2 regions of the Paenibacillus sp. FSL W8-0194 genome follow, and region 2 is predicted to be linked to the other one. Evidence: riboswitches for the same ligand, from Rfam matches in the RefSeq annotation. Region 2 holds a riboswitch; the other holds the start of a gene.
What was found. Region 2 has a riboswitch for cyclic di-AMP ahead of MKY58_RS12055 (APC family permease). Riboswitches for the same ligand answer to the same signal wherever they lie in the genome.
Positions count from the first base shown of each region.

Region 1: it holds a riboswitch for cyclic di-AMP, as region 2 does, so the genes downstream of both, MKY58_RS27465 (ubiquitin-like domain-containing protein) here and MKY58_RS12055 (APC family permease) in region 2, are expected to answer to the same signal.

Region 1 covers NZ_CP150205.1:5,943,164-5,958,741, forward strand. The annotation lists gene yabA (DNA replication initiation control protein YabA) at 1-246, shown strand, start outside; gene MKY58_RS27440 (tRNA1(Val) (adenine(37)-N6)-methyltransferase) at 364-1,125, shown strand; gene rsmI (16S rRNA (cytidine(1402)-2'-O)-methyltransferase) at 1,122-2,006, shown strand; gene MKY58_RS27450 (AbrB/MazE/SpoVT family DNA-binding domain-containing protein) at 2,217-2,471, opposite strand; gene MKY58_RS27455 (HD domain-containing protein) at 2,783-4,063, shown strand; gene MKY58_RS27460 (TatD family hydrolase) at 4,131-4,901, shown strand; cyclic di-AMP (ydaO/yuaA leader) riboswitch at 5,116-5,339, shown strand; gene MKY58_RS27465 (ubiquitin-like domain-containing protein) at 5,610-6,788, shown strand; gene rnmV (ribonuclease M5) at 6,942-7,490, shown strand; gene rsmA (16S rRNA (adenine(1518)-N(6)/adenine(1519)-N(6))-dimethyltransferase RsmA) at 7,492-8,379, shown strand; gene yabG (sporulation peptidase YabG) at 8,509-9,405, shown strand; gene MKY58_RS27485 (Veg family protein) at 9,634-9,894, shown strand; gene MKY58_RS27490 (small, acid-soluble spore protein, alpha/beta type) at 10,094-10,273, shown strand; gene ispE (4-(cytidine 5'-diphospho)-2-C-methyl-D-erythritol kinase) at 10,428-11,282, shown strand; gene purR (pur operon repressor) at 11,489-12,319, shown strand; gene spoVG (septation regulator SpoVG) at 12,512-12,796, shown strand; gene glmU (bifunctional UDP-N-acetylglucosamine diphosphorylase/glucosamine-1-phosphate N-acetyltransferase GlmU) at 12,908-14,299, shown strand; gene MKY58_RS27515 (ribose-phosphate diphosphokinase) at 14,428-15,381, shown strand; gene pth (aminoacyl-tRNA hydrolase) at 15,471-15,578, shown strand, end outside.
Region 2 covers NZ_CP150205.1:2,689,414-2,704,991, reverse strand. The annotation lists gene MKY58_RS12080 (cytochrome P450) at 1-1,092, opposite strand, end outside; gene MKY58_RS12075 (methyltransferase domain-containing protein) at 1,514-2,191, shown strand; gene MKY58_RS12070 (hypothetical protein) at 2,273-2,761, opposite strand; gene MKY58_RS12065 (GNAT family N-acetyltransferase) at 2,890-3,462, opposite strand; gene MKY58_RS12060 (DUF1961 family protein) at 3,671-4,087, opposite strand; gene MKY58_RS12055 (APC family permease) at 4,114-5,937, opposite strand; cyclic di-AMP (ydaO/yuaA leader) riboswitch at 6,077-6,239, opposite strand; partial or broken gene MKY58_RS12050 (cardiolipin synthase) at 6,429-7,954, opposite strand; gene MKY58_RS12045 (helix-turn-helix domain-containing protein) at 8,204-8,563, opposite strand; gene MKY58_RS12040 (NAD(P)H-dependent oxidoreductase) at 8,697-9,326, shown strand; gene MKY58_RS12035 (iron-hydroxamate ABC transporter substrate-binding protein) at 9,540-10,496, opposite strand; gene MKY58_RS12030 (NAD(P)/FAD-dependent oxidoreductase) at 10,609-11,526, opposite strand; gene MKY58_RS12025 (Rrf2 family transcriptional regulator) at 11,587-12,096, opposite strand; gene MKY58_RS12020 (hypothetical protein) at 12,392-12,616, shown strand; gene MKY58_RS12015 (DJ-1/PfpI family protein) at 12,636-13,676, shown strand; gene MKY58_RS12010 (DUF2306 domain-containing protein) at 13,729-14,376, shown strand; gene MKY58_RS12005 (DJ-1/PfpI family protein) at 14,494-15,279, shown strand; gene MKY58_RS12000 (hypothetical protein) at 15,546-15,578, opposite strand, start outside.

The DNA of each region.
Region 1 (15,578 bases), 2.8 Mb from region 2:
CGACTGACGTTGGAAAACGAACACCTCCGCAAGATATTGAAGGAAGCTGTGCCCGCTGAAGAGGGAGCTCCTTTGCCGCAGCCTCATGTCCCGATCAAACCCGAGCATCCCAGCGATGTCGTGGGCGAAGGGTATGACAATTTGGCACGGCTTTATCATGAAGGCTTTCACATTTGCAACGTGTATTATGGACATTTGCGCACGGAAGGCGACTGCCTTTTCTGTCTGTCTTTTTTGAATAAATGAAGCCGTAGGAGCGATTCCTACGGTTTTTTTTCAAGAAATAAAGCATTTATAATGAAACGGGTCCGTAAGTGTAAACTTTGACGGATAGAGAACAATAGATAAAGGAAAATGGAACCGATGAATATGGACAAAAGTCTTTTGGAGCCGTCGGAACGCATCGACGATCTGTTGACGCATGATCTGCACATCATTCAAAGCGACGAGGTATTCAGCTTTTCGATGGATGCCGTTTTGCTGGCACGGTTTGCCGGCATACCGCCAAGAGGAAAAATTTTGGACCTCTGCACGGGGAACGGGGTCATACCGCTGCTGCTGAGCACGCGCACCAAAGCGCACATCGAAGGGATCGAGATTCAGCCTAGGCTTGCCGGTATGGCCAAACGCAGCGTGGCGATGAACGGGATGGAAGACCGGATCGTCATTCGGGAGGGAGATTTAAGGGAGCTTTATAAGGAGACGGGACATCAGGCTTATGATGCCATTACCGTCAATCCGCCTTACATGCCGCTGAACGGAAGCGACATCAAACTCAACCCGCATCAGGCGATTGCCCGCCATGAAATCAGCTGCACGCTGGAGGAGGTCATCCAAGCCTGCTTCAGATTGGTCAAGCCGGGAGGAAAGGTAAGCATGGTTCATAAACCGTCGCGTCTCGGCGATATCATCGCTTTGATGCGAAAACATAGGCTGGAGCCGAAACGGATGCGTTTCGTTCATCCCCGTGCCCATCTGGAGGCCAACATGGTGTTGATCGAATGCATACGGGAGGGGAAACCGGAGGTAAGGCTGCTTCCGCCGCTGATCGTTTATGACGAGCAAAACCGATATTGTCCGGAAATCATGGAAATTTACTACGGTTCCAAAGAGGGAGAAGCATGAGTCTGACACGACAAAGCAGTTTTCAAAACCGGTCCGGAGACGGCAAAGGGGCTCTGTATCTCGTCGCTACGCCGATCGGGAATTTGGAGGATATGACGTTTCGGGCCATACGGACGTTAAAGGAATGCGACATCATCGCGGCAGAGGATACGCGCCAGACCCGGAAACTGCTGACGCATTTCGAGATTAGCCCGCAAATGCTGTTCAGCTACCATGAGCATAACAAGGGGGCAAGCGGACCGGAATTAATACGCTATATAATAGAAGGAAAAAATTTGGCGCTTGTCAGCGACGCCGGTCTGCCGGCGATTTCCGACCCCGGGGCTGATCTCGTCAAGCTGGCGGTCGAGGAAGGGATCAGCGTCATACCGATTCCGGGAGCCAATGCGGCGCTGTCGTCTTTGATCGCATCCGGCCTTCCGACCGACCGTTTTACCTTTATCGGGTTCCTTCCCCGGGAACGCAAAGATGTGGAGGATACGCTTCAATCTTTTCAGTCGGCCCAGGGGACGCTGCTGTTTTACGAATCGCCGCACCGGGTCATCAAAACGTTGACCGCGATCCAAAGCGTGCTTGGAAACCGAAAAGTCGTATTGGCGCGGGAACTGACGAAACGTTACGAGGAATTTGTGCGCGGGGACGTCCAGGAATGTCTCGACTATCTTCAGGAGCATCCGCCGCAGGGCGAATATTGCGTGGTCGTGGAAGGCACGAGCCCGGAAGAGGAGCAGGAGCGGCTGGCCGCATGGTGGCAGAACCTGACGATCGAGGAGCATGTGGCGCACTACGAGGCACAAGGAATTCCGCGCAAAGAGGCCATGAAAAAAACCGCGGTCGACCGCGGCGTCTCCAAGCGCGATATTTATAACGCATTGATTTGAGCGGGCTGCAGATGCCCAATGACTTGGCTGCCGAAACCAAGCCCGCCTTTCGGGAAGCGTGCCTTAAGGCCCATAACCTGCGGCGGGCAACGCAGCCGGCGGGACAAAAAAATGTCTCCAAAGGCCGGGTTCTTAGCCTAGGAGACACCAAGGAGATATGAAAAAGGTTAGAATTAACAAATAGAATAATACTATTATATACTAAAAAACTTAATTTGTCACAGGTGTTGGGATTTCCGAGATGCAATCGTGGCAAACAATTTTTCCTTTGAAGTAAGTCACGTTCTCGGCATTGCCGCAAAAGATGCAAGCAGGCTCATATTTCTTGAGCATAATGCGTTCTCCGTCCACGTAAATTTCCAATGCGTCTTTTTCCCCGATGCCCAGTGTGCGGCGCAATTCAATCGGAATAACGACCCGGCCCAGTTCATCTACTTTTCTTACAATACCAGTTGATTTCATCATAACTGATCATTGCTCCTCTCGCCATAGTTTTATAGTGCCATAATTCGACAACGTTCTCTCTTTTATGATATCAATAATACCAACGATTCCCAAAACAGTCAACCTGCAAATTCGTCGCCAAAATGAGAACAGATTGCATGGCACCTGGGATATCACTCATATCAGGATTCTTTTCCCATTATATATCCTTGGTAGGATAATGTCGATTTGGAAATCAATTTTTCTACCTAAAACGACACTATTCGACACACATTGTCGAAAAAAGTTCAAAAATAGTTTAATTTTAAGCTTTTAAAAAGGAGATGAGTCGCATGCATACCTTAAATGAAGAAAAAGTGTTCAAGGACCCCGTACATAATTACATTCATGTCCAACACTCCACCATCTGGCGGCTGATTAACACGGCGGAGTTCCAGAGGCTGCGGCGGATCCGCCAATTAGGCACCTCGTATTTGACGTTCCATGGGGCGGAGCACAGCCGGTTCTCCCACTCGCTTGGCGTGTATGAAATTACGCGCCGCATCATATCCCAATTCGAGCGAAGCGGCTACGCGGATTGGCCGAACAGCGAGAAACTGTTAACCCTCTGCGCCGCCTTGCTGCATGACCTGGGACACGGACCCTTCTCCCACTCGATCGAAGAGGCGTTCCGGATGGACCACGAGGATTGGACCCGCCGCATTATTCTCGGGGATACCGAAGTAAACGCGATTTTGACCGAGGTGGCCGAAGACTTTCCCGCCAAGGTCGCATCGGTTATCGCCAAGGATTACGAGCACCCGATCGTGGTCAATCTGGTGTCGAGTCCGCTGGACGCCGACCGGATGGACTATTTGCTGCGGGATGCTTATTACACGGGCGTCAATTACGGAACGATCGACATCGACCGGATCCTGCGCATGCTTCGTCCGTACCAGGGAAGAATCGTCGTGAAGGAATCGGGGATGCATGCGGTGGAAGATTACCTGATGTCCCGGTACCAGATGTATTGGCAGGTTTATTTCCATCCGGTGACGCGCAGTTCGGAAATCATTTTGCGGCAGATCTTCCGGCGCGCGAAGGAGCTATACCGGGATAACTACGTTTTTGGCTTCATGATTGACCCGCTTCCGGGGCTTTTCGAAGACCGGCTGACCGTGCAGGATTATTTGAAACTCGACGAAGCGCTCATCCAAACCGTGTTTTCGCTATGGACGAACGAAAAAGACGCCGTGCTGAGCGAGCTTTGCAGCCGTTTTATGCATCGCAGGCTGTATAAATATGTGGAAGTGGAATCGGTGGATCTGGAAATGATCGAAGAGATCCGCCGTGATTTTGAGCGGGTCGGCCTGAATCCCGAATACGATCTCGAGATTGATTTTCCGACGGATCTTCCGTACGATGTATTTCGGCCGGGAGACGAATCCAGCCAAAAGCAGATTCTGCTGCTCGACCGGGACGAACGCCTGCGGGAAATATCGGAGGTGTCGGATATTGTCCGCTCCATCAGCGGCATTCACCGCGGGAAATATCACTTATATTATCCGGGGGCGAAAATGAAAGACGTTATTTCTTCCCTATCCGACCCGGTTTCCCGCATTTTCAAGCGATAACGACAGCGTGATTCACGGATTTGCCCCATATTAATCTATGCTTTATGACATGAAGGGAGTTCCAGACATGAATTTATTCGACACGCATACGCATTTGGACGCGCCGCAGTTCGACGAGGACCGCGAAGAAACCATTCGCCGCGCCGTGGAAAACGGCGTCAGCCGGATGATCAACGTCGGTTTTAACCGCGAAACGATTCCGTCCACGATGAAGCTTGCGGAAACGCATGATTTTATATACGCCGCCGTCGGCTGGCATCCTCAGGATGCGATCACGATGAAGGAAGGGGACCTCGAATGGATTGCATCTTTATGCAGCCATGAAAAAGTCGTGGCCATCGGCGAAATCGGGCTCGATTATTATTGGGATACCTCCCCGAAAGACGTGCAGCACCGGGTTTTGCGCCAGCAAATCGGGTTGGCCCGGGAGCTCGGCATGCCGATCGTGATCCATAACCGGGATGCGCACGAGGATATCGTGAAAATCCTGCGGGAGGAAAAGGCCAGCGAGGTCGGAGGCGTCATGCACTCCTACTCCGGCAGCTGGGAAACGGCCAAGTTATGCCTGAACATGGGATTCCATCTATCCTTCGGAGGGCCGATCACGTTCAAAAACGCCAGACAGCCCAAGGAAGTGCTTGCGCTGGTTCCGATGGACCGGCTGCTGATCGAAACCGACTCTCCGTACCTGACGCCGCACCCATTCCGGGGCAAGCGAAATGAGTCAGCCAACGTTCGTTTGGTAGCCGAGGCCGCTGCCAAGATTAAGGGGGTCGAGGTGGAGGAAATTGCCCGAATCACCACCCAAAATGCACTGGAACGATTTGGAATTAAGTGAAAACGGGAGAAAAACAGCTGAAAAAACGAGCATGAACGAAGCATTAAAGAATTTTAACCAAAAAAACCATGAATATTACAAATTTTTAACCATATATTCAAATAAACGTTGTTGATTCCCGCTTTACAACATGCATCAAAACAGGATATCATCTTTTCAGTGAACTTGGGCTGCTGTAAGCCGCTTCCTTTTTCGGCATCGCGGCAGCCTCCGTGAACCAATCTCGCTGAGTCTTTCGGTCTCGAAAGAGCGGGGGAACCAATACATAGAGCGCGACGGTCCTTTTATACCGACCCGGGCTCGGGATGTATTTGATTTCTTTTCAGGGTCTCAGGGGTGAATTCGGCGCGGTCCGCCATGAGCGGGCTGGCGTTGATCGGGCGGCTCTCTTTCGCCCAAACCCGACAGCTAACCCCGTAAGCGACATAAAGAGAGGGTTTCGTGCATTTACTTTTCCGTCATTCTGACATCCAGGGAAGCCACGAAGGAGACCTCATAAGCTCTTAGCTGGCTTCTTTTGTTTTTGAATAATGGAGAAGGCGTCGTCATACTGTTGTAAAACGGGAGGCGACAAATCATGAAAAAAAGATAGGTTCATGGTGCAAGAACGCATGCTCCTTATGTGTTCTTGTAAAAAATCGAGTATAGCCCGCGTCAAATCATTCATGCGTAACTCTAATGGCGAGGCTATGAAGGAGGATCGAGAAGGTGGGCATTTTCCATCAAGAAGAGACCCATGATTCAAAAATCTCCAGCATGTCTTACGCATTGCGATGGAAGCATGAGAATTTGCGCCAAATCTCTACTGCAGCTATCGTTACGATCGCGGTCACCATCATGATTTTGCTGCTGGTCAACTCATCCACGCGCAAACAGGTGTACCTGGTGGTAGACGGTCAGGTCAAAAAGATTCAGACTCACAAATCCGTTTTACAAGAAATGCTGGATGAGCAGGCAATCAGCCTCAAACCGGAAGATCAAGTCTCCATGCCGCTGAGCGGTTCGCTCCAGAATGGTGACAAAGTGGTGATCGACCGCGCTGCTCCCGTTCAATTGACGGTGGACGGGGCAACGAAAAAGTTGTATACCACCAAAGACACGGTTGGCGACGTATTGAAGGAGTTCGGCGTATCGCTCAAAGAACACGATAAAGTCACTCCGGCTCTGACCGAGCGGGTGACGGGCCAAACGGATATCCGTATCGTGCGCGTCAACAAACAAGTCGTGGACCGCCATGAAAATTTGCCTTTCCGCGTCATTAAGACGGCGGATCCCAGCCTGACGGTCGGCGATAACCGCGTCATTCAGCAGGGAAGGCCCGGCGTGATGGTGCAGCACATCGAAAAGGTATATCATGACGGCCAAATGGTATCCATGCGCATGGTGGGCAAGGAAGTGCAGGCAAAAACGCTGGATAAAATCATCGCCGTGGGCACGAAGAAAAAACCGGCTCCGCCTGTCGTCGTTCAAACAGCGGCCGTTAAATCTTCTTCCACCGCCAAATCTTCATCAGCCGCCAAAACGAAAAAAACCGTAAGCAGCAATAACCGCGTAAGCAAAGCCGGTGTTGATTTCTCATATAAAAAAATGATTCATGTCTCGATGACGGCTTATTCTGCCGGCGAACCCGGAATCGGTACCCGTACCGCGACGGGAACGCGGGTCACGGAAGGCCGCACCATCGCCGTGGATCCGAACGTGATTCCGCTCGGCTGGTGGGTGTACATCGAAGGCATCGGCTTCCGCCGTGCCGAAGACACGGGCGGCGCCATTAAGGGCAATAAGATCGACCTCTACTATGACTCCGTGAAGCGCGCCAACAACTTCGGCCGCAAATCCGGGATGAAAGTATACGTCATCGGTCCCGTGAAGCCGCAATTGAATTAATTTCGTTTTACAATGTCATTCTAATGTTATAGTATTATGATCATGAAAATGTCATGCTAAAGAAGAGGAGCATTCCTCTTCTTTTTGTTGTTTGGATGTCCGAAAACTTACGACGCATGAACGGACGAGCTTTAGGAAAGGGAGAAGCAGGTCATGATCAAGGAAGTCATAGTCGTGGAAGGACGGGACGATACCGTGGCCGTGAAGCGGGCGGTGGAAGCCGACACGATCGAAACCGGCGGTTCGGCGATCAACGGCCGCGTACTGAAGCGGATTGCCTTGGCCCAGGAACGCCGGGGAGTCATTGTATTGACGGACCCGGACCATGCCGGGGAGCGGATTCGAAAAATTATCGCCAGCAAGGTTCCCGGATGCAAGCATGCCTTTATTCCGGAGTCGGAAGCGACGCGGAAAGGGGACATCGGCGTGGAGAACGCTTCGCCGGAAGCGATCCGCAAGGCCCTCTCCCGCGTGCATACGTCCTACGAAGGCGCGGAAAGCCTGATCGATATGGAGGATCTGATGGCTGCAGGGCTTCTGGTGCACCCGGACGCGGCCCGCAGACGCATGGTGATGGGTAACCTGCTCGGCATAGGGTATTGCAACGGCAAGCAGTTCCATAAGCGGCTGGCCGTTTTTCAGATTACGCGCGAGGAATTTGCGGAGGCGTTAGCCCAATTGGAACAGGAAGGGGAAGGTTGACATGCAGCGAATGGACGATATCGCCTCGCCAAGGCGGACGAAGGAAATCATCCAGCGTCACGGTTTTTCGTTTAAAAAAAGCCTGGGGCAAAATTTTCTGATCGATCAAAATATTTTAGGCAAAATCGTGGAGGCGGCGGGGCTGGATGCCTCCAAGGGAGCTTTGGAGATCGGGCCGGGGATCGGAGCCCTTACCGAAAAGCTGGCCCAGGAAGCGGGCGCCGTCACGGCCGTCGAAATCGACCAGCGGCTTATTCCGATACTCCAGGAGGTATTGGAACCGTATCCGCATGTGCGCATTCATCATGGCGACGTGCTGAAGACGGATCTTGGCGCCCTCTTTCGGGAGGATTTCGCGAATGTATCCAAAGTCAGTGTCGTTGCCAACTTGCCTTATTACGTGACGACCCCGATTTTGATGAAACTGCTGGAAGAGCGGCTGCCGCTGGAGAACATCGTGGTCATGATCCAAAAAGAGGTGGCCGAACGCATGGCTGCTTCGCCCGGCACGAAGGACTACGGCAGTCTGAGCATCGCCGTGCAGTATTACAGCGAGCCTGAACTGGTCTGCATCGTGCCGAAAACGGTATTCATTCCGCAGCCGAACGTCGAGTCGGCCGTCATTCGCCTCAAGGTGCGCGAGCAGCCTCCGGTCGAGGTGGACGACGAAAATTTCTTTTTTCAAGTGGTGCACGCTTCGTTTGCCCAACGCCGCAAAACGATCGCCAACAATCTCAAGACGAGATTTTTTCCTAAAGAGGGCCGGGAGCGCCTCGAGGAGCTGCTTCACGCTGCAGGGATCGAACCTTCCCGCCGCGGCGAAACCCTCAGCCTGCAGGAATATGCGACGCTTTGCAACGTATTGCTCCGGGCCGGCGTACGGGGATGAGGACGGTTCGCTCACCGCATCAAGTTTGGGGCGGGCAGGGCGCAAGGCCTCGTCCCATTGCTTATTTTGGCAAAAGGGAAGAACCATTGGGGAGATTCGCCCATACCATGGGGTAGGGGTGATGTTGTGATGAATGTAGGAGACCTGGTCGTCCGCAAATCTTATGGCGGTGATGTCGCTTTCCGCGTGGAAGATCTGCGGAGCAATTTGGCTGTGATCAAGGGGACCGAGTTTCGGCTGTTGGCTGATTCGCCCCTCGATGACCTCGTTCGGGTGCCATATGCGCCGTTCAATGAAAAAACGCAGAAGGCCCATATCCGTGCCAACGAGTCGTTAAGCAGGCTGCAGCGCCACCGTGAGGAGCTGACCGAACGCACGCAAGCGAATCTCGGCGGGGAATGGCCGATGGCGGAACAGCCTTCTTATTTTGAAGTTCCGGGTAAAGTCCTCCATCTCGATGGAGATATCAATTACTTAAAAAAGAGCCTGAATCTTTACCAGCAGCTTCGCGTGCCCGTCGAGGGACATTACGTTAACGAGGCGGGCATGGCGGATGCGCTCTATCGCCTGCTGCCGCGGGTGCGGCCGGATATCGTGGTCATTACGGGGCATGACGGAGTGTTGAAGCACCGGCCGAACAATGACCTCTATAACCTGAACAGTTACAAAAATTCCCAAAATTTCGTTTCGGCCATTCAGGTTGCCCGTCAATACGAACGGCATTACGATACGCTGACGATCATTGCCGGTGCCTGCCAGTCGCATTTTGAGGCGCTGCTGCAAGCGGGAGCGAATTTCGCCAGCTCGCCGGGGCGCATACTCATCCATGCGCTGGATCCCGTTTACGTGGCCGCTAAGGCCTCCTTTACGTCGGTGAGGGAAACCATCAACATGATGGATGTGCTTCATAATACGATCAGCGGGGCGCAGGGCGTCGGGGGCATCGAAACGCGCGGAAGCTACCGCATCGGATTGCCGCGCCTGAATGACCTTTCCCAGCTGAAGGTAACGCCTTCGGTGATGTAAACCCGTTTTTCTAAACAAGAGCATCATGGGATGAGCAGTCGATAAACCTTAATCGCGATACATGGATTAAGGTTTTTTTGTCGTTAACGGCGTGTATGCGGAAATCCTGCAAAATCCCGCAAAAAAACCGATTGACAAATTAAATTTGATGCTGATATAATTTAAATTTTATTTGACAAAAACTTCTTCCTGCGTTATAATGGACAAGGAAAGAGGTGGTCGTCGACAATGGCTAAAAATGCGCTGTTGGAAATCAAACGAAATCTCGAGGCTCATGTAGGTCAGAAAATATCGCTCCGGGCTAACGGTGGACGTCGTAAGACGATCGAACGTACGGGCGTGCTCGAGGAAACGTACCCTTCTGTTTTTATCGTCAAGCTGGATCAAGAACAGCAAACCTTTAAACGTGTTTCATACAGCTATGCAGATATTCTTACTGAATCCGTGGAAGTCACCATTTGCGAAGAGCAGGCGAAGGACGCGGACTAAGCAGGATCAGGCGTAACTTTTTTATTTGGAAGCAGCTTTCCCATGCGGAAGGCTGTTTTTTGTTGTCAGCGAATTTTTCGAATGGGGCCGGGTCGGGCGAGAAATAATACAAAAGGAATTCCTTTTACCGCATAACGAAGGACCGTCCCGAAGATGGATTAAGCGGGGCCGGTTCCGGGACTGACAAGGAGGACTGCAAATGAGCCGCAGACGCCGCAGCGTGATGTCGGAGGAACTGAAGACGGAGCTTGCCAAGGATTTGGGGTTTTACGAAACGGTACAGCAGGAGGGTTGGGGCAGCATCAAAGCCAAGGACGCCGGCAACATGGTGAAACGCGCCATCCAGCTTGCCGAAGAGGCTGCAGCCCGCAAATCGTAAGGTTCAAAACATGTCAGACGGAGATCTCCATGGCATCGCATGGGAATCTCCGTTTTTCTATGGCCCGCGAAAGGTTCGAAATGACTTGCTTGGTACAGTTTGTTATAATGATTTGAAGCTGATAGCGAGGGAAACTTAAGGGTGGGTGAACGCCTTGAAAATTTACGAAAAAGCACCGGCCAAAATCAATTTGATGCTGGATGTATTACATAAAAGGCCGGACGGCTTCCACGAGGTCGAAATGGTCATGACGATGGTCGATTTGGCGGACAGGCTGGAAATGTCGGAGCTGCCGCGCGACACCATCATTATTACGAGCCAGGCGGGGTATATCCCGCTTGACGAGAAAAACTTGGCCTTCCAGGCCGCAAGACTGATCAAGGACCGGTACGACGTCCGCAGCGGCGTCCATATCCACTTGGACAAAAAAATCCCGGTAGCCGCGGGTTTGGCGGGGGGCAGCAGCGACGCGGCCGCGGCGCTGAGGGGATTGAACCGGCTGTGGAATTTGAACATACCCATGCAAGAGCTGCAGGAGCTGGGGGCCGAGCTGGGGTCGGATGTTCCCTTTTGCGTGACCGGGGGCACGGCGCTTGCGACCGGGCGGGGGGAGAAGCTCGTCAAGGTGGACAATCCGCTAAGCTGCTGGGTTATTTTGGCCAAGCCTCCCATCAATGTGTCGACAGCCGAGGTCTACGGCAAATTCAGGGCGGCAGAGGTAAAGCGGCATCCGTCCGCCGAGCAGATGGTTAAAGCGATCGAAGCCGGCGATTTCGGAGCCGTATGCGAACGTCTCGGCAACGTGCTTGAGGATGTGACGCTGAAGCTTCACCCGCAGGTGGCCCAGCTGAAGGAAGCCATGCTGAGACTTGGGGCCGACGGAGCGCTCATGTCGGGAAGCGGCCCGACCGTATTCGGGCTTGTTTACAAAGAATCGAAGGTCGCGCGGATTTATAACGGACTTCGCGGGTTTTGCCGGGAAGTGTACGCGGTGCGGCTATTGACCTGATGATCCTGCCGGGCGCATAAAAAGCAAGCCGGGCCGGAAATGTTTGCGAGGCAGGATCTTATTGTACAAACACGTACAAAAATGCTATATTTATACTGTATTATTCGGATTTTACACATATGAAATCGAATTTGAAGATGGCTTGACCGAAAGCAGCTTTGTTGGCCGGCCATCGTTGATGAATAAAGTGATAGCGAGGAGTTTTCGTGAAAAAATTAAAGCGAAGCGCGCGTCTGGTCGAGATGACCCAATATTTGCTGTCCAGACCTCATACTTTGATCCCGCTCACCACGTTCGCTGAACGGTACGGGGCGGCCAAATCCTCGATCAGCGAAGACCTGGTGATCATCAAGGAGGTGTTCGAGGACGAGGGCATGGGAGAACTGCTGACGCTGGCCGGAGCGGCCGGAGGCGTGAAGTTCATTCCGAAGATGCCGAAGAGTCAGGCGTTGGCCTTTGCGGAGGAGCTTTGCAGCCAGCTGCAGCAAAAAGACCGCATCCTCCCCGGCGGATACCTGTACATGTCCGATTTGCTCGGAGAGCCGTCCTTGATGAACGAAGCGGGGAAAATATTTGCCACCGCCTTTGCCGACCAGGAGATCGACGTGGTGATGACGGTGGAAACCAAAGGGATCCCGCTGGCTTATGCGACCGGAGCCCAGCTGAATTTGCCCGTAGTACTGGTCCGGAGGGACCACCAAGTAACGGAAGGCTCGGCGGTGAGCATCAACTACGTCTCAGGCTCGCATAAAAGCATCCACACCATGTCGCTGTCGCGGCGCGCCCTCAAAGAGAAGTCCAAAGTCCTGATCGTGGACGACTTCATGAAAGCCGGCGGAACCATTCAAGGGATGGTCGATTTGCTGGCCGAATTTGATGCCGAAGTCGCAGGCGTGGGCGTATTGGTGGAATCCGGCGAGGTGGATACGGAGGAGCGTCTCCTGCATGACTACGTATCGTTGGCGACCTTGACCGGCGTCGACGCCAAAACGAAGGAAATCGGTGTGAAACCGGGCAACTATTTTACTAAAAAATGACCCGGCTCCGTCATGACGAAATATGTCGACTGGAAACTTTTCGGGACGAATAGTTCCGAAGTCTGTCGACAATCTCATTTCTATAAAAAAATTCCTGAAATTAGGACATTTTGTTGCTCCAAAAAAGAGGATTTTGAACTGCTGTGTGGAATTATACACCAAGTCTCTGATGGAAAAAGGTGGTGAACACACATGCAAATTACGGATGTCAGACTCCGCCGAGTCAACTCTGAGGGGAGAATGAAAGCAATCGCGTCCATTACCATTGATAACGAATTTGTGGTTCATGATATTCGGGTCATCGATGGCAACAATGGAATGTTCGTTGCTATGCCGAGCAAGCGCACTCCAGACGGGGAATTCCGCGACATCGCCCATCCGATCTCTTCCGGTACGCGGGAGAAGATCCAAACGGCAGTCCTGGCGGAATATGAACGCGCTGCCAATGAAGAAGAAGTGATTGAAGAAGGCGCTTAAGGTTCACAATTGGGGTTCAAGGAAAAGAGAGCCAGACTTATGGCTCTCTTTTCTTTTTACGGAGAATACGATATATTCTTTAATGAGTTTAAGAGTGGGAGGTCAAGATCCTTGAAAAGAATGGCGATTGTTCTTGCCGCAGGGCAGGGTAAACGAATGAAATCGAAACTATACAAAGTGCTGCACCCCGTCTGTGGAAAACCTATGGTAGGGCATGTACTTGATACCGTCAAAGAAGTCGACTGCGAGCGCAGCGTCGTTATCGTGGGCCATGGTGCGGAAGCCGTCCAATCTTATCTGGGTGAGGCCGCGGAATACGTGCTGCAGGAGCAGCAGCTCGGAACGGGCCATGCCGTGAAAATGGCAAAGGATCTCCTCGGATCGGAACAAGGCTCTACCATCGTCATTTGCGGGGATACGCCTCTTGTTACTGCGGAAACGTTGAAGGCTCTGACGGAGCTTCATGAGAGCAATAACGCGGCGGCAACCGTGCTGACGGCTTATACGGAAAATCCTAAGGGATACGGGCGCGTCATCCGGAGCGAAGACGGCAGCGTTCTGCGGATCGTGGAACAGAAGGACTGCTCGCCGGAAGAAGATGCCGTGCGCGAATTCAATACGGGAACCTATTGCTTTGACAATGCCAAGCTGTTTGCGGCTCTCGATAAAGTAACGAACAACAATGCACAGCAGGAATATTATTTGACCGACGTCATCGGCATCCTTGTCGGCGCAGGCGAAACGGTGCTTGGGTACATGACCGAAGATTATGCGGAATCGATCGGCGTCAACGACCGTCTGGCCCTTTCCGAAGCGGAGCGTTTGATGCGCGAGCGCATCAACAAACGGCATATGCTCGGCGGCGTAACCATCATTGATCCGGCCTCGACCTATATCGGCGCGGACGTCAAAATCGGCTTCGACACGGTGCTTCTTCCGGGCACGGTCCTTACGGGTAGCACCGTCATCGGCGAAGACTGCCAAATCGGGCCGCAAAGCGAGATCAAGGATTCCGTCATCGGCGACGGGGCGGTCATCAAACATTCCGTGCTCGACCAGGCGGAAGTCGGAAACCGCACGACCGTCGGCCCTTATGCCTATTTGCGCCCGAAAGCCCAATTGGGGGAAGACGTGAAAATCGGCGATTTCGTGGAGGTCAAAAACGCCAAGATCGCGGACGGTTCCAAAGTGTCGCATTTAAGCTACATCGGCGACGCGGTCGTCGGGAAAAACGTCAATGTCGGCTGCGGTGCGATAACGGTCAACTACGATGGGTATAATAAATCCATAACGGAAATCGAAGACGATGCCTTTATCGGCAGCAACGTGAATCTAATCGCCCCTGTGAAGGTTGGGAAAGGCGCGTACGTGGTTGCAGGATCGACCATTACGCATTCGGTTCCTGAAAACGATCTGGCCATTGCCAGAAAGCGTCAGGAGAACAAGCCGGGATACGCCGAAAAAATCCGTGCCCGCGCAAAGGCAAAAAAAGACAAGCAGTAGCATTTGCGTCCAAAGGATGATTAAATAGTAATAGAGGATTAATCACAATTTCCTAGAAGCATCATTGTTCAAACGGCAATGGAGACAGGCATGAATTTCAATGAACCAGCACGGAGGGTTTTTATTTTATGACTTATTGTGATTCGAAATTAAAGATTTTTACTTGCAACTCCAATCCGAAGCTCGCGCAGCAAATAGCCGATTATATCGGGATTCCGATGGGCGATTCCCATACGACCAGCTTCAGCGACGGCGAAATCCAAGTGAAGCTGAACGAAAGCGTCCGCGGGTGCCACGTGTACGTCGTCCAGTCCACATGCGGCCCGGTCAACGACAACCTGATGGAGCTGCTGATCATGGTCGACGCGCTCAAGCGCGCCTCCGCGAAGAGCATCAATGTCGTGATTCCTTATTACGGCTACGCGCGTCAGGACCGCAAAGCCCGTTCCCGCGATCCGATCACTGCGAAGCTGGTCGCTAACCTGATTGAAAAAGCGGGAGCGCACCGCGTCATCACGATGGATTTGCACGCGATGCAGATTCAGGGATTTTTCGACATTCCGGTGGACCATCTGCTTGGCGTGCCGATTTTGGCGCAATATTTCCGTTCGAAGCAGATCGAAAATCCGGTCGTCGTCTCCCCGGACCACGGCGGCGTCGTGCGTGCCAGAAAGCTGGCCGACTTCCTGAACGCCCCTCTGGCCATCATCGATAAGCGGCGTCCGGAACCGAACGTGAGCGAAGTGATGAACATCATCGGCCACATCGAGGGCAAAACGGCCATTTTGATCGACGACATCATCGATACGGCCGGCACCATTGTCCTTGGCGCCAACGCGCTGATGGAAGGCGGGGTCAAGGAGGTTTACGCTTGCTGTACGCATCCGGTATTCTCCGGTCCTGCCATGGAACGTCTTGAAAACTCTCCGCTGAGTGAAGTCATTGTAACGGATACCATTCCGATTACGCATCCAGACCCAAGCAACAAAATCAAAGTGCTTTCGGTAGCTCCGCTTATGGGCGAAGCGATTATCCGGGTTCATGAGGAACTGTCGATCAGCAAGCTGTTTGAAATCGAATAAATGGATGGCGACGAAAGAGGGTTATGTTTTCCGGGAGGAAAATATAACCCTTCTCGGCATATACCGCCGTTTGGAGGAATCAAAACGAAATGAAATGGATCGTCGGACTGGGCAACCCCGGTTCTAACTACGAAAAAACGCGTCATAACGTCGGATTTATGATGCTTGACGCTTTGGCGAAGCGCCACGGGATCAAA
Region 2 (15,578 bases):
GAATCGATCGAGCAGCGCTTGGAACGCTATTTTTCCTTCCAATCTGGCAAGGGGCGCCCCCAGGCAGAAATGAATGCCGAACCCAAACGTCATATGCGGATTCGGCTTGCGGTCCAGACGGAAAGCGTCCGGATCGTCAAACCGGGATTCGTCGCGGTTGGCTGCCCCCACCCAGGAAATGACCTGCGCGCCCTTTTCAATGGTCTGGTCCCCAATTTGCACCGTATCCTTCGCAACGCGTCCGATTGCAACGATCGGCGGGTAATAGCGCAGCACCTCTTCAATAAACGCCGGAATAAGCTCCGGCGCCTGATACAGCTCTTCCTGAAGCACCGGAATTTCGGTTAGCACGCGAACGCCATTGGTGATCAAATTGGTCGTCGTCTCGTTTCCGGCTGCCAGTAGCAGCACGCAGAAGCTTACGATCTCCTTTTCCGTGAGTTTCTCCCCTTCGATCTCCGCATTCATAAGCGCCGTGATCAGATCGTCCTGCGGCTCGATGGCCCGCTGCGCCATAATCCCCTTGAAATAGTCGTACAGCTCCCCCGTCGCTTTCATCCGCTTATCGGTAATCCTCCGGAAAGCCTCATCGGACAAATCGTCGGCGCTCTCCACCAGAACGTCGGACCAGTGCTTGAATAGCTCCCGGTCTTCTTTCGGCGCACCCAGCAGCTCCGCTATGACGATGACCGGAAGCGGCGTGGCAAAATCACGCGTCACGTCCATGGCGTTCTCCGGTACCGCATTTAGCAAATGCTCTGCGATGGACTGGATGCGGGGCATCAGCTCCTGAATCGCTTTTGGCGTAAATGCTTTGCTGACCAGATCGCGCATTTGCTTGTGTTTTGGCGGATCCATGAACAGGATGGAGCCGCCGGCTCCTGCCCCCCTTTCGGATGAGAAGGTTTTCGAATCCTTTAATATGCGCTGCACATCGTCGTAACGGAAAATATCCCAGCAGCCGCGGCTGCCGTCATAACGCACGGGCGTTTCGTTTCGAAGCCGGCGCAGGATATCGAACGGAAACAATCTATTTTCCGGCGTCGCAAGCTCCGTCATGTTCAGCATATTAGCGTATTTCACTTGGTTCATCGGTCCCCAGTCCTTTCCTATGTGTCTGCTCAAGCTTAAGTCGTGTTGTGAGAGGTCCGTCGTGTCTTGTCTGAACCGTTACAGTTCTCAAAAAAATCATAACATGATTCAAATCGGCCTCTCGACTTACCGGGGTTGTGTTTTTGCTAGGTACTTAAGCATGATCTGCTATCCTTTTCCGGCAAAAAAACAGGATTCAAGCCATGGCAAACAGGCCCATGGGATCGTGATAACAAAAAAACAGAGCCCGGAAGAATCAAAATCTTCACGGACGCTGATTATTCAACGGTCGTGCATTTGTAGTGAACTAGTTCGTCTTTTATAGGCTCCATCTATTAATCCTATTTGATCTATATATTTGTACAATAAGAACTTGGACTGATACAATAACGGTAAATATTTCTTTAAGGGGGAACTAACGATGGATCCGAACGTAAAAAAGCTGTTTGATTCCGGGGCGGACGATTACGATTGGCAGAGGCGGCAATTGATTCCTTGCTTTGACGAGTTTTACGGCATGGCCGTGTCTTTGGTCGAGCTGGACGAACGCAGTCCCCAGGTATTGGACTTGGGCGCAGGTACCGGACTGTTCGCCGGCCTCGTCCTTCAAAAGTATCCTGAAGCCAAGCTGACTCTCATCGATTTCAGCGACAAAATGCTCGAAGGCGCAAAACAAAGATTCGGTCCATCGGCCGATGTTCAATATGTTGCCGCCGACTACTCTAACTACAATTTTACGGATTCGTACGATGTGATTATTTCCTCCCTGTCGATTCACCATCTGGTTCACGAAGAAAAACGGAAGCTTTTCTCCGCCTTGTTCAAAGCCCTCCGTCCGGGAGGAATATTCGTGAATGCCGATCAAGTGCGCGGCAGCACCCCTCAAACGGATGCCTATTATATAGAACGATGGCTATCAGCCGTTAACGCAAGCGGTCTTCCCCGGCAAGCGATTGAAGCCTCTATAGAAAGAAGGAAGCTCGACATTAACGCTACAGCGGAGGAACAGATCCAATGGCTGAAAGAAGCCGGATTCGGCGATGTGGACTGTATGTACAAAAATCTGGGGTTTGCCGTTTTTTATGGCAAAAAATATTAGAGCAAGCCGTTCGAAGGCCATCCTATCCAGGATGGCCTTCCGCATGAAATCGGGTTTCAAGTTCACGTTCAAGTCAAAAAATCATGGCTCAACGGGTACGCTTTTGGTTTTGAAATCATGGAAGAACCATGTCTTGTAGGCGTCGATCGGCCGATCTTTCGCACCCTCAAAGCCAGGCCCATAATATGAAGCGAAATACTCATACTGGATGACGTCTTTTTTGGTGCCGAAGAAGCGGATCATGATATCGGGATACCTTCGTTCGTCCTTGGAATAATGTTTGAAGTACGACTCTTCGATCACCGTCTGTTGAAAATCGGATGAAAGAGCAAGTTTTTTCGCCTTCATAAAAAGCTCCTGATCCTCTTCGACGTCCGGCTTGCGATCGAGGTAATAGTTGATTTCAATTTGCGTAGGCGACATTTGGAGTTCCATATCTTTAATTTCTTTATGCTCGGAACGCATCTGCTTTTTAAAGCCGCTCCATTGCTCGGTCTGCAGCGTTTTATGGGACATGCAGCCGGATAAGAAAACGAAGAGCAGCAAAAACGCCGGCACCATTTTATTCATTCGAATCCCCCTACTAAAGGATCGCTCAAAAGCCAACCATCGAGCTTTCCTTTATTGTATGGGATTTTGATTGCCAGAGCATCAAAAAAAGCCGCGAGATTCGCAGCTTGTCATGCATCTATGTTCTGTCATAAAAGGCTAGGCAACTTCTCGTTTGGATCACTCCATTCATCTTTTAAAAGACCATAATAAACCAGATCGTCATACTCGCCGTTTTTTAACACGTGCTGCCTTAACGTTCCTTCGTATTTCATTCCCAATTTCTCCATCACCTTTCCCGATGCAGGGTTATTCCCCAAGTGACGGGCAAATATACGGTTTAATTTCAGTTGCTTGAATGCATAGTTGACGATTCCTTTTGCTGCTTCCGTGCAGTATCCTTTGTTTTTGTATTCTTTACCGATCCAATAGGACAATTCCCCATGATGAAATTGGTTATGGATTCCTATGCATATGGCGCCGATTACATCGCCGTTCTCTTTATGTACAATCGCCAATTCAAGCGACCGGTCCCCGTTGAAATTGTCCGCATGCGTACCGATCCATTTTTCGGCGACGCCGTCCTCATATGGATGCGGAATGTATAAAGTCGTTTCGGCCACATACGGATCCCCCGCAAATTTTTGGACCGCCGGGGCATCATCTAAAATAAAAGGCCGCAATACGAGTCTTTCTAACGAAATGGTCGGCAATGTTTTCATTGGCAACTCCCCCTTTTACCTTCTTCATGCCGCATGGCCCCCTTCCCTTTAGACGCACGCGGCGCGCTTGCATAATTTAATCGATTATACTTCAACAACCGAGGGTTGTGGAACGAATTATTCGAAATGAAAAAAAGAGGAGGCCGCGAAACATCATTGGCGCGATGTTCATGTACAGCCTCTTCTGATGATTATCTGTTATAGTCCCCTATCCTTCCCGTTTTTCGGCATATACGGCGACATTCGCGTATTCGCCGATCAAAGGCGCCATCTGGCGGAAACCGAGCTTGCCGCCTGCAAGCGGAGGTCCGTACGTTTCGCCGTCGTCCTTCCACGAAAAAACCGGAAGGTCGTTAACGGCAAACGTAATGCATGGTCCGTTTTTTACGATCAGCATTCGGTAGGGCCTGGCCGCATCCATGACGCCCGGAATCGGGTCTGCGCCCTGCGCGACCAGGTGAAAACCGTAGCTTTTCCGCAAATTGCACGTGTGAAATTTCCGCTCCTCCGCCCATTTCCTCCGGAAATAGGAGACATGGAAGGCGTTGATTTCGCCGTGATGATACTGGTCGTATTCGCCCGTACGCGGCTTGATCGAAGGATCGAACAAATCCCGGCCGTCCAGACGACGACCGGGTTCTTCAGGTCCATTTATTTTTTCAGATGGTACGGAACAGTCGTTACGATAACGTCTTTGCGATACAGCAAATACGTGCGAATCATCAAACTCGTTTGGTTATGCAGCAGGTTTTGCCAGCTCCGCTTCGGTATGAACTGGGGAATGACGACCGTCACCTGATAATGGGACTCGCTGGCCTTTCGATGAACCATATCGATGAATTTGCTCAGCGGATGTATGATGCTCCGGTAAGGGGAAGGCAACGTTACCAGCCGGACGTCCGGCCGCCACTTCTTCCATTTTTCTTCGAAGCGTATTTCCTCTTCCTTTTCAAAAGGGATGTATACGGCAATGATCTGGTCCGCCGATAAGGATTGCGCATAATTCAACGAATGTTCAACCACGTGCGTGATGCCCGACACCGGGAGGATGACGACGTTTCCTTCGATCGGAACCGCCGGTTCGCAGGTCGACAAGCGAAGCTGCTCGCCTACCGCTTCATAATGCTTCTTGATTCTGTGGAACAAATAAACGATCAAAGGCAAGAATATTAACACCGGCCATATTTGCGGGAACTTGGTCACGAAAAACATGACCGATACGGTGAAGCTGATGAGCGCGCCGATCGCATTGATGATAAGTTTCGTCACCCAGCCTGCGGGTTTTTCCCGCACCCATTTCACGATCATCCCCGTCTGCGACAACGTAAAAGGAATAAAAACGCCTACCGCATACAGCGGAATCAAATGCTCCGTTTGCCCGTGGAAGGCAATAATCAGCACGATCGAAAGCAGCCCAAGAAAGATGATGCCGTTGGAATATCCGAGGCGGTCTCCCCTTACCGTAAACATTCTGGGAATGAACCGGTCTTTGGCAAGATTCACCGCCAGCAGCGGAAAAGCGGAATACCCCGTATTCGCCGCCAAGATCAAGATCAACGCAGTGGTTCCTTGAATGATAAAATACATGAAATTGCGCCCGAAGGTTTCCTTGGCGATTTGCGATACGACCGTTTCCTGCGCATTCGGGGAGATCCCCAAATAATAAGCCATGAACACGATGCCCGAGAAAAGCAGGGCCAGCAGAATGCCCATGGCCATTAACGTTTTGGCTGCATTTTTAGGGGCCGGATCTTTGAAATTTGGTATCGCGTTGGATATCGCCTCAACGCCGGTCAGCGCCGAGCTGCCCGATGCAAAAGCTTTTAGCAGCAGAAACAAGCTGATCCCTGCCACCGGCGTGCCGACTGGCGTATGCAGGTTAGGTGAAACCTGGCCGGTCGCGATATGGTACAGCCCCACGCCGATCAAAATGAACATCGCCAGCGCGAATAAGTACACCGGATACGCCAAGATGGAAGCCGACTCGGTGACGCCTCTCAGATTCAGGAGCGTAATGAGGATAACAAACGTGACTGCGATCGCCACCGTATGCTCATGCAGCACGGGAAATGCCGACGTGATGGCGTCCGTTCCCGCCGAGACGCTCACCGCCACGGTCAAAATGTAATCGACCAACAGCGAGCCGCCGGCCACCAATCCAGGATATATCCCCAAATTTTGCTTGGATACGACGTATGCTCCCCCGCCATGCGGATAAGCGAAAATGATTTGGCGATACGACAGAATCAACGCCGATAATAAAATAAGGACCCCGATTCCTATCGGAATCGAATACCAGAAAGCCGATGCGCCGACCGTGATCAGCACCAGCAGGATTTGCTCGGGACCGTAGGCGACGGAGGATAACGCGTCCGAGGAAAGTATCGCAAGTGCCTTCTTTTTGTTGAGCTTTTGTTCTCCCAATTCCGCAGATTTCAGAGGACGTCCAATGAGGAGCCTTTTTAACGCTGCCATCGTGTCATTCACCGCCACTGTTCAAGTTAAAGTTCCATGAAAGTATCCTTATTGTTTCCCCTTTTGGCCCAATTGGGCACACCAAAAAAAGCCACAGGAAAGTTGGGCTTTCCCGCGGCTTTCAAAAGCGCACGACAAATCCTTCTTTCATAACGCCTACGAGGTTAGCTGACGGATTCGGGATTGAAAGTATCCCTACACTCGACCTGCGAACATAATCAAGTGATTCACCCCTGGGACGAAGTTCCCTTCCTCCCGTTGGTTCCCCCGCTTCTGGATACAGAATTAAGCGATCAAGGAAAATGACAATTCAGGGTCACAAGTTCATTTACGAATGAAATCATACTCCCGTTGGATACTTACTGTAAAGAGGCAAAGAATCATATTGTAGCGCGAAAACGGGCAAATTGAATCCATGGCATCGCTTGCAACGGCTGCATCCTGTTTTTTTCTGGCCGTAGCCATGGTTCACGCCTGTTTTCGGCCGACGCTTAGAGCAGCGGCGAAATAAGCCTCATCAGCGATTCTGAAATGCGTTTCAGAATGCCTCGTTTCTGGAAGGAGTCCCAAGCGATGCGGACGGAGTCCTTGAAATCCTGCTCAAAATCGCGTTTGATGTCCAGCACGGTTTCGGATTCGTAAAGCACCGCGGCAAGCTCGTAATTCAGCTCAAAGCTGCGGATATCCATGTTGGCCGTACCGATCGATGCGATTTCGTCATCCACCAGCACGATTTTGGCATGAATAAAGCCGTCTTTGTAATGGTATATAGAGGCTCCCGCCTTAAGGAGGGGCGTAAAGTAGGATTGAGATGCCTGGTCGCTGATCACGCTGTCGCTTTTCCCCGGGTACAAGATGCGTACATCGATGCCTGCCGCCGCGGACAACCGCAGCAATGTTAATGTTTCCTGATCCGGTATAAAATATGGCGTGGCGATCCAAATCGATTTTTTTGCCGATGCCATGATGGCCAACAGCGCGTTGCGTATGCTTGTATCTTCCGAGCTTGGGCCGCTGGCCACGATCTGAACGGCCCCATTCGCCGGGACCCCCTGATCCGGAAAATATGACCTGTTCATGTAAGCGTCCCAAGAGTAATGGTTTTGGCCGCTGGTTGCGTACAGCCAGTCTTCCAGGAAAATGGCCTGCAGTTTATAGAGCGCCTTTCCTTCGATTTTCAAGTGGCTGTCGCGCCAGACCGGAAATTTTTTGGAACGGCCGAGATATTCGTCGCCGACGTTCAGCCCGCCGGTAAAGCCGACCACGCCGTCAACGATGACGATTTTGCGGTGGTTACGGTAATTGACCGTTTCAAGAAGCCAAGGCGAAAAAATGGGATCAAACTCGACGACCTCGATGCCGGCATCTTTCATCGGCTGCAAAAAGCGTTTACGCAACCCGTTGCTGCCCAATCCGTCAAAAAGAAAACGTACGATCACGCCCGATTCGGCTTTGCGGATCAGCGCGTCCCGAATGGCGGTGCCGATGCGGTCCGAACGATAAATATAATACTGGATATGGATATGGTGCGCGGCCTTTTCGATGGCTTGCAAAATTTCCGAAAAGGTTTCGTCGCCGTTGATCAACAGCTTGGTTTCGGTTTCCGTTGCTGCCGGGCCGCCGCCGAACCTTTCAATGACCTTGATGACATATTCCGACCTCTCGCTTAACAAAGACAATGGGGCCAAATTCAAACGCCTGCCCGCCAAAATCTCCCGGAACAGCTTTCTCTGTTCTTCCGCCCGGTGCAGATGTTTTTCCGTCTCCAGCGGCTTCTGCCAAAAAGCAAATACAACAGCACACCTACCGCCGGAAGAAATGCCAGGATCAAAAACCATGCCAGCGTGCTTTGCGGCGAACGGTTTTCCATAAAAATGATGAAGCCGATGCCTATAATCGAAAGCGGCCATAAAATGCCGATCAGCGTCGACAGGCGGATCACGGACCTGTTCATGACAAATAGGCCGACCAGCACCAGGACTACGACGATCACGATTTGAAAAACGCGGTTTTTCATATGTAGTAAAATTCACCTATTCTCCGATGTATAATTGGGTTCCGACTCATGTGTACGTTCTCATCTTGCTCCTCTCCGCGAAATAATTAGGACATGCTCACTCAAAAATCAAAAACCTGCTGATACACCCTAAAGGAAGCTGCTTATGCCATTTTAAATACTGCATGACGGTATGTCTATACATGCCGTTTTGGCTGCTTGCCTCCCCCCTGCATCATCAAAAAAACGGACAAGCAATCTTGTTGAACGCTAGTCCGTTTCCGTTGGTTCATTGTTCCCCTTATGGAGCTGTTTTCGCTCGACATGGGCCAATCCCCATTGATGCAAGGCTTCCAAAATCGGAGACAGGCTCTTGCCGTATTCCGTGATGGAGTATTCCACTTTCGGCGGGATTTGCGGATAAACGACCCGTTTAACGATCTCTTCCTCCTCCAATTCGCGCAGATGGAGCGTAAGCATCCTTTGCGTGATATCGGGCAGCAATCTTCTTAGCTCATTGAACCGCAAAGGTTGGCCCTGAAGCAAATGATAAAGGATCATCGGCTTCCATTTGCCGACGATCGAATCCAAGGCCACGACGAATTGGCATTGGGCAGGGTTCTTTGGCATGCGTTCGCCTCCTTTTCAGTACCTTTTTTGATACTATACCACATTATTGTGCCTACTTACCATAAGTAAGTATATATTATATGATCAGCTTGGAAGTGTTACTTCATTTAAAAACAGAAGGGAAGTTTGAATTATGGCAACCGTATTGTACATCACTGCACACCCCCTTCATCCCGAGGAGTCTTATAGCCTCGCGGTGGGCGCGGAATTTATTGAAGCATACCGTGAAGCAAATCCGGCAGATGAAGTCGTTCATTTGGATCTGTATAAAGAAAATATTCCGCAGATCGATGCCGATGTTTTAAGGGGGTGGGGAAAGCTTCGGTCGGGTTCGTCATTCGATCAGTTGTCCGAAGCGGAGGAATCAAAAGTAGCTCGTCTCGAAGAAATTCTTCATCAATTCATGGCAGCCGATAAGTACGTTTATGTCTCCCCGATGTGGAATTTTTCAGTCCCGCCGGTGTTGAAAGCATACACGGATGCGACCTCCATTCCGGGCAAGACTTTCAAATATACCGAAAATGGTCCTGTAGGACTGTTGCCCGGCAAGAAAGCCTTGCACATTCAAGCCAGCGGTTCCGTTTATTCGGAAGGTCCTCTTGCGCCGATTGAAATGGGATTCAGCTATCTGAGCAAGATTCTGCGGTTTTATGGGATTGAATCAGAGGCTGTTTTTGTAGAAGGAACGGCAGTATCGGAGCAGGCACCATTCGTAAAAGAAAAAGCGATTGCACTTGCGAAGGAAGTTGCCAAACGTTTCTGATCGGGGTTTGCACCGTTCCCGACCGGAAATCTGCAAGAATGCGAGGCCCTTGTTCTCCATAAAAAACCCAGTCATTAAATTATTCCTAAATCATAAAAAAAGCCTGTTGAAATGTTTCAACAGGCTGAACGTACACCTCAGATTTTCTTTCCGTGCTGCGGCCTTCTTCCGGTGTGAAGCTTTTCGGAATTTGCCTGTTCATGAGAGGACGGCTTATTTTAAGAAACCTTCTTTGAAGATGTCCAGCAGATGTTCAAGCGTCATCGGATCGCTGTAAGAAGAAGCCTCTGTGTCGATTTCAATCACATGCTTGTTTTTGACGGCCGGGATATTCTTCCAAGTGTTCGTCTGCATAAACGAGTTGTCTCCCGCCGCGCTTCTGCTGAGAACGATGTAATCCCCGGCATAATCGCTAAGCACTTCCGGGGAGAGCGTATAGTATCCGGGACCAAGCGCATCCGCTTTGACCTTCTCCGGCATGTTCAGCCCCATCGCCTGATACAGCAACTCGGTTCCGCGCGCCCAGGCGTTGCCGAATACGTAGAAGTTTTTCGAGTCGGTCTCGAACACCGATACGGTCGCGTTTTCGCCGATCTTCTTCTTAATTTCATCGCCGATTGCTTTAGCCCGTTTCGAAAAGTCATCCACCCAAGCTTTCGCCTCCTGCTCCTTGCTCAGCAGCTTCCCGATTTCAATCTGCTGCGCCAAATAGTCCCTTTTTCCCCACGTATAGGCGACGGTAGGCGCGATTTGTTCCAGCTTTTTGATATTTTTGCTGCTGGTGTCGGCAATGATCAAATCCGGATTCAGCTCGATGATCTTCTCCAGATTGCCGTCGGAGACGACCTCTACCCCTTTGAGCTTCCCGGTGAACAGCGGGTTTTTCTCCGTCCATTCATCTACGCCGACAAGCGTTCCCCCGAGGGAAAGCACGTTCGGCGCGTTCGTCAGAGCGACGATCCGCTGCGGATTGGCCGGCACGTCGACCGGGCCCAGCTCGGATTGATACGTGACTTTTTCCGTGCTCGCCGCAGACCCGGCCGCGGCTGATGCCGGTTCGCTCGCGATCGGGCCGGCGTTCGAGGGATGTTTAGAGGCGTTGTTCCCGCAAGCGCTGAGCAAGATGACGGACAACATAAAAACGACGGGCAAAAATAACTTTTTATTCATTTCCAAACCCCTTTAATTGATATTGATTCTCAATCTCATTTATTGAAATTACAATACCAATATTTATTAGGGTTGTCAACGAATATCCCGTGACCCTGCTGCGGTCAAATCGTTAGCCGTTTTGTCTCCAGGCCTCCAGGTTCAGTTCATTGTTGAGCGCCGCGGCGGTAAACGCCCCTTTAGCTGCGGCCGCAATGGCCTGATGCAGCCGCGACGCCGCATCTCCGGCGGAATAGACGCCCGGTACGGTCGTTTTTCCAAAATCGTCGACGACAACCATCCCATCCTCCGTTAAGCGGCAACCGATCCCTTGCGGCAAGTCCGAGCCCGTCGTCAGCTCCGGCTTAAAAAAGATCCCCCTGCATGGAATGGACGTGCCGTCTTCCAGAACCACTTGGCGCACGATCCCCTCGTTGGATTCAATGTTAAGGATCGGCGATTCGAACACTGGCACTTGATGCCGCCGGAGTTCTTCCCGCTGATCGTCCGTCAGCCCGGCGGGGCCGTTCGTGCAGACCGTAAAACGATTCGTCCATCCGGAAATAAGCGGTGCGAAGTGCATCAGATCCGCTCCTTTAACGATAACCACGAGCGGCTCGTCCCTTAATTCCCATCCATCGCAATACGGGCATACAAACGCGCTTTTCCCGTAAACCTCATCCAGCCCGGGAATGTCGAGCGGCCGATCCTTCATTCCGACGGCAAACAGCAGCTTTTTGCTCGCATACAGGTTTCTTTGGGCCGTCTTGATTTGAAAATTCCCATCCTCGCCCGCAACTGATACGGCCGTGTCCTCCACGATAGTAACCGAAGGATAGGCGCTAAGTTCTTCTTTCGCAATACGCCGAAATTCAAAAGGGCTGACGCCGTCGCGGGTAAGAAATCCGTGGGTCTCGCGGGTAACCGCGTTGCGGGGTTTGCCTTCATCGATCACCGCAACATGCTTCCTTGCCCGCCCAAGCATAAGGGCCGCATTCAACCCGGCCGGTCCCCCGCCGATAATCACCGCATCCAAAAGTTGTTTTCTCATCATCATCTTTTTATACCTCCATAGATCTATAATGTCCATAATTAAAGCGCAAGAAGTGTATCACTTCTTGTTTGCTTCTGGGTTGCAACGCTCCAAAGCCTCGTTCAGCACCGTTTGGATCGTATGTTCCCGCAAATACTGGTGAAGCTGGCGTTCCGCGCCTAACATCACTTTCTCGATCAAACATCCGTTTTCCCCCGGGCTTTCCTGCTCTGTCGATGCAGTCCCCTCTTCTGCCAACAACCGATGCTGCCGCGATTCGGAAGTCGAGCATTCGAACATCCCCTGTCTTCCTTCAATCACTTGTATCACGTCCAGAAAAGTAATCTGATCCGCCTGCCGCGCAAGCTCATAACCGCCGTTCACTCCCGGTACGGCTCGTACGATCCCATCCTGTCTCAGCTTGGACATGATTTTGGATAAGTAGCTTTCCGAAACGCCAAGCGTGGCGGATAATTCCTTGATCCCGACGTTATGGCTTTTGTGGCCGTTGCCGTTATGAGGAATCTTCGCGAGAGCCAAATGAAGCAAGGCGTGCAGCGCATAATCCGTACTTTTGGAGAACTGCATGGTTTGCACCTCCTTTCTAACCATTATCATTATTATGGATATCTAATATCTATAATATTCGAATGGCGGTATAAGCGCAAGTCCCCGATTTTGAATCCATCATCCTGATCATATTCTGCGTATGTCCAAGCCCGTTCAAACCTTTCGAAGGTTGCGATGCCATGTTGATTGTTTTGTGATCTTTTTACGGCCTGATTTGAGATATTCGTTTGTTATGATACATCATGCAAGCACGGCCAGGCGGAACGCAAACCGCGCTCGCCGCGACACAATACCGGATGAAGGAGGTTTTCAAATGGGCTTGGACAACGGCCATTTTTCGTTTTTCCCGTTTGGGGCATTATTTTGTCTGACGCTTTTTAGTTTTGTAGCCGTTCGAATCTATGCCATCCGGCAGCGGTACAAGGTTCAGGGAGCAAAGGATCCCGAATTCGCTTCGATTCTAAAAAGCCGGATGGCGAAAGGCGAACTGGACGAAAACGAATATCGCAGGCTGAAAGATCTTCTGGCAAAAAAATAAAGTTTAGGAGGTTTTGCATATGCTGACCGTTCAAATCGTGCTGTTTGACGGCTTCGACCTGCTGGATGCCATTGCGCCTTTCGAGGTTTTCAGCGCAGCTTCATTGCATGCCAAAAACGCGTTACGCGTAGAATTCGTCACCGCCGAAGGACCGAGATCCGTGACCAGCGGCATAAACGGGTTAAAAATCGAGGCAACCGGCACGCTGGATCCGGAGCAATCCGGAATCATCCTTTTGCCCGGCGCGTCCGGGGAAATCGAGGGTGACGGTCCCGATTCGATCCCGGCGATTCTGGGGCGGGCGGTACATACATCAGTCATCGATTTAATGGCCCGGGCGCTTGGGCAACAAGACGTCATTGTCGCCACGGTATGCGGCGGTTCTCTGTTGCTCGCCATGGGAGGATTGCTGGAGGGCAGACCGGCCGTCACGCACCATCTGGGCATGGAATTGCTTGGAGCGACCGGCGCTGTACCCGTTCCGGCACGTGTCGTGGATCACGGCAATCTGGTTACCGGAGGGGGCGTTACCTCAGGACTCGACGTATCTCTTTATTTGGTCGAGCGTGAGCTTGGGCCGCGTATCGCGCACGCCGTAGAACGGCTGTTTGAATATGAACGAAGAGGAACGGTATGGAGTGAGACCGGAATAGCGCCCGGCCGTCAGGAGGCTTTAACGGGAAACGGACCGAGCATCGCATCGGATGAAGCTCCCGCGGTTCATGACCGCCCGAGCCCGGATCGCCTTATCGCGCGAGCCTCCGATTTCGATGGGGATTGGGACACGGTGATCGCTACGCCGGTTGGAAAAATGCAAGTCAAGCTGTCCATATCGACCCAACATGGGACGATACGCGGCAAAGCGACTCAGGGAAATGAAACGGTTGAGTTTATCAATCCCGTTCTCCAGGACAATATGCTTACCTGGATGCTGCGGATCACGAAACCGATGCGCCTCAATTTGAAATTCGAGGTTGCAGCCGACGGGGACCACATGGTCGGAATCGCCAAGGCCGGCATGCTGCCGGCGTCGAAATTGACTGGCATGCGGATTTTCTGACGGAAAGCGGGCATCGGCAACAATAATAAAAGCCGCGGAGGTTTGGCATGACATGATGAATCGAAAGGCGCTATACACGCTTCTTGCCTGTGCAAGCATCTTATTTATCCTTTACGCTCTGACGCAAAACTATATCATCGATCCCGGAGCCGAGGCATTTTTAAGCCATAAAACCGGACTGAAACGGGAGCTGAATCTCCCGGCCTGGTTGAACGTGATGTACGTCCATGTCGCTTTTGCCTGCATCGCCATGGCGGCGGGCCTGCTTAATTTTTCGAATCGCGTGTTTAAAAAAAGCCGCCGATTCCATCGCGTTAACGGCTACGTTTATTTTCTATCCGTGCTCATTGTCGTGCTGACTTCCGGATACATGGCTCCATACGCCACCGGCGGCAAATTAAGCGGCATGGCGTTTAACGCGCTGAATATCATCTGGCTGCTTATCAGCATAACGGCGCTTGCGCAAATCAAAAAGAAACGGATTGACCGCCACCGGAACTGGATGATCCGAAGTTATGCCTTTTGTTTTACGAACCTGTTCATCCATCTCATCACTTCCCTTTTCCACCGGGGATTCGGATTGATATACGTCACCAGCTATACCATCAGCATTTACGTCTCCATCGTACTGCTGCTGATTATTCCTGAAATCATCGTTCGAAGGATCGTGCGGTCCGGAGATGCTGCCATCACCTCGTAAATGAGGCGGCCTAACCTCGGCAAGATGAATTGCAGGTGTTCCTTGTATAAAACACTCTAAGCGCTAAAATGGCTCCGTTTCTTGAAAGCCGCAGCGGCGAGAAAGGATAAGTATTCCATGAAAAAAATTTTAGGATTGCTCGCGACCATTTCGCTGGTCATAAGTTTATTGGCTCCTGCAGCAAGCGCTGCATCGGCAGACAAAAAAGAGGCTTCCAAGGCCAATAGCTTACATGTGCAGATCGTATTGTACGATGGGTTTGATCTCATGGACGCGTTGGGGCCGTATGAAGTATTTGCGGCCGCGGGCATGTTCGCCGAAGGAAAGGTGACTGTCGAATTGGTGTCGGCGGAAGGCAAACGTTCCGTACCGAGCGGCCTGAAGGGGCCTGCCCTGGAAGCTCAGGCCGCCTTAAATCCGAATCGTCCGGGAATCATCGTGGTGCCCGGGGCTTCGGGCAAGCCGGCGGGAAATTCGGAAGATGCCGTCCCGATGATATTAAGGCAGGCCAAAAATACCGGCTTGACGCGTTTGATAAATCAGGCTTTGGATAATAAGAATGTGACCGTGGCTACGGTATGCGGGGGTTCTTTGCTGCTTGCCATGGACGGTTTGTTAAATGACAGACATGCCGTTACGAATCAAATGGGCATGGCTGCATTAAAAGCCGCAGGCGCAATCCCGGTCAATGCCAGAGTCGTCGAAGACGGCCCACGGCTGGTGACCGGCGGAGGCGTAACCTCGGGACTGGACGTGGCGCTGTATTTGGTCGAGCGTGAGTTAGGGCCCCGAATCGCCAACGCCATCGAAAACTTGTTCGAATATGAACGAAAAGGCACGGTATGGCGGGCGGAAGGCATGATGCCGACCGACTTTGGGGCGAATCCCGCTGCAATCCGTTGACCCCTTAAAACTTCAGCGCTTACCTAAAAGAAGTGTCGTTCGCGAATGAACGGCACTTCTTTTGTCGCTCACCCCACTTCCAAAATGGGGATGAGGATGCTTAACCAACATGCCATATTTCTAAGATGATTTTCGTTTCGACCGGCACCCAATAAAAAAGCCGCCTACTGGCGGTCGGAAGCTGCTAATGCACGAATATATACGAATATTTTTTGTTTTTCCAACGATTCGTCAATTCGTCGTTCGGCATCATACCTTGCATGGGTTTAAAAGATTATGGTAGCTCTCCAGGAACCTCC